Regions from separate parts of the Streptomyces roseochromogenus subsp. oscitans DS 12.976 genome, predicted to be linked through region 3. Evidence: riboswitches for the same ligand, from Rfam matches in the RefSeq annotation. Region 3 holds a riboswitch; each other region holds the start of a gene.
What was found. A riboswitch is a leader RNA that binds a small molecule or an ion and turns the genes downstream of it on or off. The one in region 3 is predicted to bind cobalamin.

Region 1: another riboswitch for cobalamin. It lies ahead of M878_RS55460 (hypothetical protein); the one in region 3 lies ahead of metE (5-methyltetrahydropteroyltriglutamate--homocysteine S-methyltransferase).
Region 2: another riboswitch for cobalamin. It lies ahead of nicT (Nickel transporter NicT); the one in region 3 lies ahead of metE (5-methyltetrahydropteroyltriglutamate--homocysteine S-methyltransferase).

What each region holds. Positions count from the first base shown of each region.
Region 1 covers NZ_CM002285.1:1,200,807-1,204,073, forward strand. Annotated here, with positions in the region: gene M878_RS55450 (CbtA family protein) at 1-689, opposite strand, end outside; gene M878_RS55455 (CbtB domain-containing protein) at 711-932, opposite strand; cobalamin riboswitch at 969-1,113, opposite strand; gene M878_RS55460 (hypothetical protein) at 1,279-1,665, opposite strand; cobalamin riboswitch at 1,726-1,848, opposite strand; gene M878_RS55465 (hypothetical protein) at 2,030-3,267, shown strand, end outside.
Region 2 covers NZ_CM002285.1:2,224,495-2,227,761, forward strand. Annotated here, with positions in the region: gene M878_RS59580 (DUF4956 domain-containing protein) at 1-471, shown strand, start outside; gene M878_RS59585 (VTC domain-containing protein) at 468-1,298, shown strand; cobalamin riboswitch at 1,542-1,729, shown strand; gene nicT (Nickel transporter NicT) at 1,756-2,865, shown strand; gene M878_RS59595 (L-tyrosine/L-tryptophan isonitrile synthase family protein) at 2,899-3,267, opposite strand, start outside.
Region 3 covers NZ_CM002285.1:9,051,133-9,054,399, forward strand. Annotated here, with positions in the region: gene metE (5-methyltetrahydropteroyltriglutamate--homocysteine S-methyltransferase) at 1-1,368, opposite strand, end outside; cobalamin riboswitch at 1,525-1,747, opposite strand; gene M878_RS88910 (acyl-CoA dehydrogenase family protein) at 2,006-3,196, shown strand; gene M878_RS88915 (dihydrofolate reductase family protein) at 3,212-3,267, opposite strand, start outside.

The sequences.
Region 1 (3,267 bases), 7.9 Mb from region 3:
TCGGCCAACTCGCCGAAGACGAGGCCGAATCCGCTCCACAGCACGATCTGGATCGCCAGAGCCGAGAGCCGGAACCGCCACAGCAGGGTGGCCGAGAAGTCCTTGGGCACCTCGTTGACGACGGGCAGGAACTGGTAGGCCAGGCCGATCACGACGGCGAACGCGGCCACCGCGGCCACGGTCGCCCACCAGGTGCCCAGGCTCGGCGCGAGCCGCTTGCCCAGGATGGTGGCGGCGACAGCCAGGAGGACGCTGAGCACCGTCATCAGGAAGTACAGGGTGGTCCGCTTGCCGATGGTGTCGGGGTTGCCGACCGACGGCGGAGCGGCCGGGTACTTCAGGAACGGCACGACGTACACGGCGAGCAGTGCGCAGCCCGACAGCAGCAGTGCCGTGGCGCGCGGGCTGAAGCGGCCCACGCGGCCCAGGGCGAAGCAGAAGGCGAGCGCGGCGATGCCGCCGAAGGCAACGCCGTAGACGAGGACGCCGGTGGCGAGGCCGGCGGTGGACTGCAGGGAGCGGGAGACGACCTCCATCTCGGGCCCGTGGGAGTGGGCGTCCTCGTAGCTGATCGCCTTGTCGACGTTCGGCTCACCGAGGAGATAGGCCACGATCAGGGCAAGCACACCGGCCGCGAGGCCGGTGACCATGCCCCGTACAAGAAGTTTCCGTACGGTTGCGGAGTTCATGGGCGTGCGGAGTCCCTCGCGTCAGTGGCAGGGGAATCCGAGCAGGTGGCGGGCGTCGTGCACCCACTCGTGGACGCCCGTGCCGTTGAACACGGAGGTGGCGCCCTGCTCGGCGCCGACGAAGTAGAGCAGGATCATCATCAGGACGCCGAAGAAGACCGCCCAGGGAGCAATCGCCTTCAGTGGCAGCTTGGCGGGAACGACGGGGGTGGTTGCTGTCGGCTGGGCGACGGTCTGCGCCATGGCAGGACCTCCTCTGGGAGTTCGCGTCCCATCTCGGTGGTGCACATGACGACGGCCACGGGTCTGACTCGCGAGCCCCTGGGGGTCCCTCATACAGTGGCGCGACCGTGCCGGATTCCCACCGGCTTCCGTGTCGCCGTCGTCGATATCGGATCGACCGTACCGCGCGACGCGCGCATGCCCAAGACCGCCTCCGCCCGACGTGATCTTCCTCTCCCGCGACGCCGACGGCGGAGTCCGCCGGGTCGTGGATGCGCACCGGTGCGTGCGTGTCAGCTCCATCTTCGTGGACAACACGGAACACCTCACGGAGCACATGCAGTGCGGCGATGACGCCACGCGCACTTCACGCCGGGGGATCCGCGCGGCGCCGGGGCGGTGTGAAGGTGTACAGGTCGAGGATGTCCGGCAGGGGAGCCACGCCCGGCCCGCCGGCGCGCACCCAGGTGACGATGTCCTCGGTCGCGTCCGCGTCGTTGACGAGCCCGAGCCAGACCGGCCGCGCACCGGCGGCCCGGCCCGCGGCCGAGGGCTGTACGACGATGACGTTGGCCTGATCGCACACGTCGAGGCAGTCGGAGACACGGACCGGCATCTCCGCCCGCAGCCGCGCGGTCTGCGCCGCGTGATCGACCCCGGTCACCTTGGGGCTGCCGCAGCAGCAGTCCCGGCACACCACGACCCGGCACGGCGCCGCACCGCCTGATGCATTCTCCGTCGGCCTCTCGGGCACGCCGCACCACTCCCCTCCCGGGGAGATCCGCCCCGGTGTCCGTCGAGGAGGCGACCGCGTGAGTCTCCTGGCTCCCGGGTCGTCACTCGCCCCGCCTTCCCACCCCGGACGGGGCGGTGGCCTGCCGGAACTCGCTCACCGGTCACAGTGGCGGGACCGCGCCTGATTTCCACCGGCTTCCTCGGACCGCCGTCGCCCTGATGTCGTCGATCATCATCCCATCACCGGCGCCGCGGCCGGCAGGCGCCCTCGGGCGCATGCTGTGAGTGAGGCTGCCGTGACCTGTGAGCGGTCCGACCGCCCTTCGGGGGCATACAGAATGTGATCGACCTGTCGCTTTCCGCACTGAATCCGGGAGCCGTGGATGCAGAAACAGGAACAGACCGTCGTTCACCGTGGTGAGACCCTGGCGTGGAACGGGTTCGTCACCGGACCCGATCTGCTCTCGACCGAGGAACTGGAGCAGGTCTCACGGCGTCTGCTCGGGACGGATCTGGCCGGGGCGAAGGAGGCGGCGGGCAAGGAGCTGCTGCCGTTCGGGGTGCCGCGCGGCCAGGTGCCGGCCATCGTGCTCGGCACCGCGTCCACGCTGAAGGGCTGCTTCGAGGCCGACGTGGCCCAACTGGCCCTCGGCCGCTCGCCGGACGACTTCTCGGCGTACAACGAGGCCCGGGCGGTGTATCTGGCCGCGCCGGGCGACCTGGTGGTGGGCCGGGGCGAGCCGTGGCGGCAGGCGGTGGCGGCGTCCGAGGCGGTCCCCGTGGAGGTCCCCGAGCTGCGTTACTACTACCTGACGCACGCCCTGCTGGCGATGGCGGTCGGCTCGTTCCCGGACCGGCCGGCCGCACCGCTGGAACGCCTGGTCCGGCAGCTGAGCGCGGTACCGGAGACGGTGGTGCGACTGTTCGCGATCGACGCCGAGGCACGGGTGCTGCTGCTCTGGCTGAAGCGCGCGGCGGGCCTGGAGCAGCTGCGGGTGGACGCCAACGGGCCGGAGGTCGCCGAGCGCTGGAACCGGAAGACGACGCTGTACCCGACGGTCGAGGACGCGGTGGGCCTCCCCGCGCCGGGGGCGGGCAGCTCCCCGGAGACCACCTTGGCAGCCGAGGCCGAAGTGACCGCGTTCCACCGGGAGTTCGGCGTGCTGCTGCCCCGGCTGCCCGGCTACTCGGTCTCCCGGGCCGGCGCTGACGAGGCCCAGCTGCGCCACCGGGTGCACACGGCGGCCCGCCTGCTGCGCGAACGGTACGGGCTGGAGCTCGGCTGCTTCAAACCCGCCGAGGCGCTCACCGGCAGCAGGATCCGCATGGCGGTGCCGCTGGCCGACGACGCGGCGCTCAACGCGCTGGCCCGCCAGGCGATGGAGACCGAGGAGGACTACGTCCTGGAGGCGCACACCCACTATCTGCGCCACCGCGTCCCCGGCTACGAGTTCATCCTGGCACCCTCCGCCCATGTGGTGGCCGGGCAGCCCGCCGAGGGCGGAACGGTGCAGATCACCCGGGGCAGCGTCTGGGAGGGCAGCGTCTACGTGGACGAGGAGACCTGCGCCCGGTTCGACATCACGGCCGCTCAGTTCCGTGCCGTACAGGAGGGCATGGC
Region 2 (3,267 bases), 6.8 Mb from region 3:
GTGCGCGGCGGCGGGGGAGCGGCCCTGGGCTTCGGTCTCTTCGGCGTGCTCTCGATCGTCAGACTCCGCTCCGACGCCGTGCAACACCAAGAAGTCGCCTACTACTTCACCACCCTGGTCCTCGGCCTGCTCTGCGGACTGCCGAGGCTGCCGTTCGCGCTCACCGCCGGGCTGTGTGCCACCCTGCTCCTCATCGTCTGGGCAGCCGACAGCCCCCGCCTCCTCGCCGGCACCCGGCGCGCCGTCGTCACCCTCGACGCCGTCCACGAGGACCCGGCCGTCCTCCACGCCGACCTCGTACGGCGCCTGGGTGAGCCCCTCCACTGGACAGTCATGGAAGTCGACTTCGTCCGGGACCTCACCGTCGTCGACGTCCGCTACCGCGAGAGCGCAGCGGCCCCGGCCGGCCGGGGCTCCGCGCCCGCCGCCGGACCCGCCCCCCGGACCACGCCCGCCTGGGAAACCGCATGACCACCGCACCGGTCCGCGCCGCCGCCGCGGTCCGCGCCATCGGCGACGCCGCCCACGGCGCCGGCCCCGTCTCGCTCGACGAGCTCAACGAACGGGCATCCCTCCTCGCCCGCTTCGACCACAGCTACCTCGTGCCCGCGGACACCTTCCTGCGCGTCGTCGGCCGGCTCACCCACCCGCACCGGCCCGGGGGCCCCTACCGCGCCCTCGCCATCGACGGCCGGCGTGCCTTCCGCTACCACTCCGTCTACTACGACACCCCCGAGCTCCGCTCCTTCCACGACCACCGGCAGGGCCGCCGACGCCGCTTCAAGATCCGGGAACGGGTCTACGAGGACACAGGAGAGCGGCAGTTCGAGATCAAGCTCAAGGGGCCGCGCGGCGACACCGTCAAACGCCGATGCCCGCTGACCGGAGCTGACACCCCGCTCGGCCCCGACTGCCGGGGATTCCTCACCGACACCCTGCGTACCGCGTACGGCATCGGTGCTCCGGCGGCCCTTGAACCGTCCTTGAGTACCGACTACATGCGCGCCACCTTCGTGGCCGACGGCGAGCGCATCACCTGCGACGCAGCACTGGTCTGCCACGACCTGCGCATCGGACGCACCGTGCGGTGTACGGACGACCTCGTGCTCGTCGAGACCAAGACCACCGGGCATCTCACCGAAGCGGACCGCCTGTTGCACGCCCACGGGATACGCCCCGCCGTCTTCACCAAGTACTGCAGCGCCTTCGCCGCATTGCGTCCCGCACTACCCGCCAACCGATGGCGTCGCACCGCCCGCCGCGCTTTCGGTGCGGCGGCTCCGGAGCCGACGTGCTGAACGGCCGGTGGAAGCCCGGCGGCGGGAAACGCCCGCCGCCGGGATAGCCCTGCGGCCGGGAGGCGATGTGCGTCCTCCCGGCCGGACACCGGGGCCCTGCCGGGCGGATCTTCGCTCGTGGGTGCGCCCGGTGTGGCATGGCTGACGCCGGTGAGGGGCGCGGGGCTATTGCATCACGATTGGGGAGTTTCCACCTCAATTTCCGATCGGTTATGCAGCCTTGCAGCTGATACTCGCCGCCTTCTAGGGTAGGCAGGCCGTGGTGTTCGGGAAGACCGGTGACAGCCCCAGGGGCTCAGTCCGGAGCGGCCCTCGCCACTGTGATCGGGGAGTTCCCGCCCCATGCATTGCCACTGGCCTCACGGCCGGGAAGGCAGGGGCGGGCGCGATGACCCGTCAGCCAGGAGACCGGCCACGGCAGCACGAAGCTGATCCACGAGGTGCTGGAGCGAACCGTATGACCGTGTCCCCTGGCGTGCCCGAAACCGCCGCCGTCCCGTCCTTTCGCTGGCGCCGCGAGGACACCGTCCGAACCGCGGGCCTGCTGGCCGTGATCGTCGCTCTGCACGTGGTCGCCTTCGGGATTCTGTTCCTCCTCGTGGTCCCGCGTCACTATGAGGTCGGGTCCAAGGCGTTCGGGGTCGGCTTGGGCATCACGGCCTACACCCTCGGCATGCGGCACGCCTTCGACGCCGACCACATCGCCGCGATCGACAACACCACCCGCAAGCTCATGGCCGACGGCAAGCGGCCCGTGTCGGTGGGCTTCTGGTTCGCGCTCGGGCACTCCAGCGTGGTGGTCGTCATGGCCGTGCTGGTGGCCGGGGGCGCCAAGCTGGCCGGCACCCTGATGAACGACGGCTCCCGGACCCACCAGGTCCTCGGCACCGTCGGCACCACGGTCTCCGGCGGCTTCCTGTACCTCATCGCCGCTCTCAACCTCGTCGCCCTGTTCGGCATCCGGCGCGTCTTCAAGGCCATGCGCGCCGGACGCTACGACGAGGCGGAACTGGAAGCCCACCTGGACTCGCGCGGCTTCATGAACCGCATCCTGGGCCGGCTCACCAAGTCGATCCGCCGACCGGGCCAGATGTTCCCTCTCGGCTTCGTCTTCGGCATCGGCTTCGACACCACGACCGAGGTCCTGCTCCTCGCCCTGGCCGGCAACGGCGCCGCAGCCGGCCTCCCCTGGTACGCGGTCCTGTGCCTGCCCCTCCTCTTCGCGGCCGGCATGAGCCTGTTCGACACCCTCGACGGCACGTTCATGAACTTCGCCTACCAGTGGGCGTTCTCGAACCCCGTTCGCAAGGTGTTCTACAACCTCACGATCACCGGGCTGTCCATCGCGGTGGCCTTCTTCGTCGGGACGATCGAACTGGTCGGCGTTCTGCATGACAAGCTCGGCTTGAGTGATGACATCACCGGCTGGATCGCGAGCCTGGACCTGGACAACGTCGGCTATGTGATCGTCGGCCTGTTCGTTGTCGTCTGGGCCGTGGCCATCGCCTACTGGCGTCTGGCCAAGGTGGAGGAGCGCTGGAGCGCCCGCGCCGCGGACGCCGGCTGACGGCTCGTGGCCGTCGCTGCGACGCCCGCCTGATCAGTTGTGCTCGAAGTGGCTGGGCCTGCCGTCGCGTTGGACAAGCCGGCCCAGCCGAGCCGCCGTCGCCCGGGGCACGAGCGTCCAGGTGCCGTCGGCGCGGTGGAGTGCGGCGGAGTGCCAGGGGGTGGTCCAGGCGTCGGGGGCGTCAAGGAGGCGGATACCGAATTTCGGTGCGCCGACGGGTTGCGGGTGGATCGAGAGGCGCACGGCGTGGGGGTGGTGCTCGGCGATCAGGTCGCCCCAGGCGCGGCTGCGCTGGATGACGCCGTAGGCGCGTTGTCGGCAGGCGCGCTGCAGGGCGGAGCGGGTGCCGGTCCAGTCGGCGGTGTCCTCGACGAGGAAGCGCGTGATGCCCCGGTAGAGGGC
Region 3 (3,267 bases):
GCGCAGTTCGGCGGTCTGCGGGAACGAACCGATCGTGGTCGTGGGCAGCAGCGGCAGACCGAGGCGGGCACGCTGGGCCGAGGCCCGCTCGGCGTACGGCTGGGAGCGGCGCGCGTCGGCCTCGGTGACGGCGGCCGCACGAGCCCGTACGGCCGCGTCGCGGGTGAGGGGGGAGCGGGCGCGGGAGGCCAGGTCGGCCCGGTTCGCGGCCAGTTCCGCGGCGATCGTGTCGACGCCGTGGGTGAGGCCCTTGGCGAGGGTGACGACCTCGGCGGTCTTCTGCCGGGCGAAGGCGAGCCAGCGCAGGATCTGCGGCTCGATGTCCCGTTCCACGGCGGCGTCGAGCGGCACATGCAGGAGGGAGCAGGACGGCGACACGTCGACACGGTCCGCGAGACCGAGCAGGGTGCCGAGCGTGGCGAGGGACTGCTTGAGGTCGTTGACCCAGATGTTGCGGCCGTTGACGACGCCGGCGACCAGGCGCTTGCCGGGCAGCCCGCCGACGGCCGCGAGGGCGTCGAGGTTGGCGGCGGCCGCCTCGGTGAAGTCCAGGGCCAGGCCCTCGACCGGAGCCTTGGCCAGCACGGGCAGCGCCTCGCCGAGCCGGTCGAAATAGGAGGCCACCAGCAGTTGGGGCCGGTCGGCGAGGGCTCCGAGATCGCGGTAGGCGCGGGCTGCGGCGTTCAGTTCGGCCGGGGTACGGTCCTGCACGAGCGCGGGCTCGTCGAGCTGGACCCACTCGGCGCCGGCCGCACGCAGGTCGGCGAGGATCTCGCCGTACACCGGCAGCAGCCGGTCCAGCAGGGTGAGCGGTTCGAAGTCGCCGGCCACGCCGGGCGCGGGCTTGGCCAGCAGCAGGTAGGTGACGGGCCCGACGAGGACGGGCCGGGCGGTCAGGCCCAGACCGACGGCCTCCTTGAGCTCCGCCACCTGCTTGGCCGAGTCGGCCGTGAACACCGTGTCCGGGCCCAACTCGGGCACAAGATAGTGGTAGTTGGTGTCGAACCACTTGGTCATCTCCAGCGGCGCGACGTCCTGGGTCCCGCGCGCCAGGGCGAAGTACCCGGCGAGCGGATCCGCGGCGACCGCGTCCCGGTGGCGTGCGGGGATCGCGCCGAGCATGACGGTGGTGTCGAGTACATGGTCGTAGTACGAGAAGTCGCCGGTCGGCGCCTCGTCGACGCCGGCGTCCGCCAACTGCCGCCAGGTACCGCGGCGCAGTTCGGCCGCGGTGGCCCGGAGGGTGTCGGCGGTGACACGGCCCTTCCAGTAGCCCTCGATCGCCTTCTTCAGTTCGCGGTTCCTGCCCTGGCGGGGGTAGCCGTACACGGTGGCCCGTGCTGCCGCGGCTGCGGACTTGCTGGTCACGGAGATCTCCTTCGCGAGATGAATCCCTGAGATCCCGGCGACGGGACGAGAGCGCGAAGGGGGTGACGGACCGGGCGACAACGGCCCACGGCCGCCCGCTCGGTTGTCTGCGCCGACCCGCCCTCGAGGTCACCGGGATGTCCGTGCACGAGTCGTCCCGCACACGGGCAGTTGGCAGGTCTTCGGACTCGCGGGCACGTCCTCTCCCAGGAGGACACCTACTGGCCGTCGCTTCCCGGGCCCGGTACATCGGACCCAGTGCGTATGACGGCGGTCGTTCCCGCTCACCGCTGCGGGGCAGTCCCGGATTCCCACCGGGTTCCCTCTTGCGACGCGTCCCGCCTGGCTGACGGGGCGAACCAGCTGCAGAAGTCACCCTACGGGGCCGACCGGAGACGCGGTGGCGTACGTCCGGCATTCGGAAGGTGAGGTGAGACACGCGGCCGCGGCCCGCCCTGCGAATTCCCGGGAGGACGGTCTCCAGGTGCCTCGGCACGGTGCGGGAACGGGCGGTGCGACCCGTCGGCGGGCTGATTGAAGCCGGTCGGGTGATTGACGGGCCGGTCCCGGCTTGGGAGCGGCCCGTCGCGGGCTCGGGCGGAGAGACTGCGGCCATCCCAGTGGAGGTGGCGAACATATGCTCAGCGACAGCAAAGCGACGATCCTGGCCGAGAGGTCGGGCGTGGCGGACGTCGTCGCCGCCGCGCCGCGCGTGGCGCAGATCGCGGCGCGGCGCGGCGCGGAGACGGAGGCCGCCCGGCGGCTAGCGCCCGAGGTGGTCGAGGCGGTGCGGGAGGCCGGGTTCGCCCGGCACTTCGTCCCCGCGGCCTTCGGCGGTACGGAAGGCCGTTTCACGGACATGACCTCGGCGGTGATCCTGGTCGGCGAGGGGTGCGCCTCGGCGGCCTGGGCCGCCTCGCTGTCCGCCTACGCGGCCCGGTACGGGGCGTATCTGCCCCTGGAGGGCCAGGCGGTGCTGTGGGCCGACGGGCCGGACGCCCTGATGGCGGGCGCGCTCATGCCGGCCGGCAAGGCGGAGCGCGCCTCCGGCGGCTGGCGGCTCAGCGGTGAATGGAAGTACATCAGCGGGGTGCGCTTCGCCGACTGGGTCTTCGCCTGCTCCGCAGTACCCGGCACCGTGGGCCCCGACGGGCGGGGCGAGGTGCGGTTCTTCGCGGTGCCGCGGTCGGACATCACCGTCAAGGACACCTGGTTCACCCTGGGCATGCGCGGTACCGGCAGCGACACCATGGTGCTCGACGACGTCTTCGTGCCCGAGTATCTGACCCTGTCCCGGTTCGACATCAACGCGGGGCGGGCCGCGGCCTCCGAAGCCCGGTGCCACACGGTCCCCGTGAACGCCGTGAACGCCCTGCCGCTCGCCGTCCCCGTGGTGGGCGCCGCGCGGGGTACGGTCCGCACCGCGGCCGAGCAGAACCTCCGCCGGACCGACCGCCGCGGCGCCCCGCTGCGCGAGAAGGCGCCGGTGCAGATCGACCTGGCCCGCTCGGCCGCCGAGGTGGACGCCGCCGAACTCCTCGTCCAGCGCGCCGCACGGGTCGCCGACGGCGTCGAGGAGACCCGGGACGGTGAGGCGGCGGTCCGCGGACCGCGCGACTTCGCGCTGGCGGTCGAACTGTCCGTGTCGGCCGTCGAGCGCCTCTTCCGCGGCACCGGGACGACGGGTCACTTCGACTCCGACCCCGTCCAGCGGTTCTGGCGGGACGTCAACACGGCCGCGTCCCACGTGATCTTCTCCTTCGAGACCGCCGGGGCGGCCTACGGCGCCTGGGCACTGGGCGTCGAGAGCGCGGAACCGAGGCGGTGACCCCGGCTTCCGGGGTCACCGTACGAAGCGGTACTTCAGGTGGGTGGCGCGGGGTGTCCCGACCACCCTGA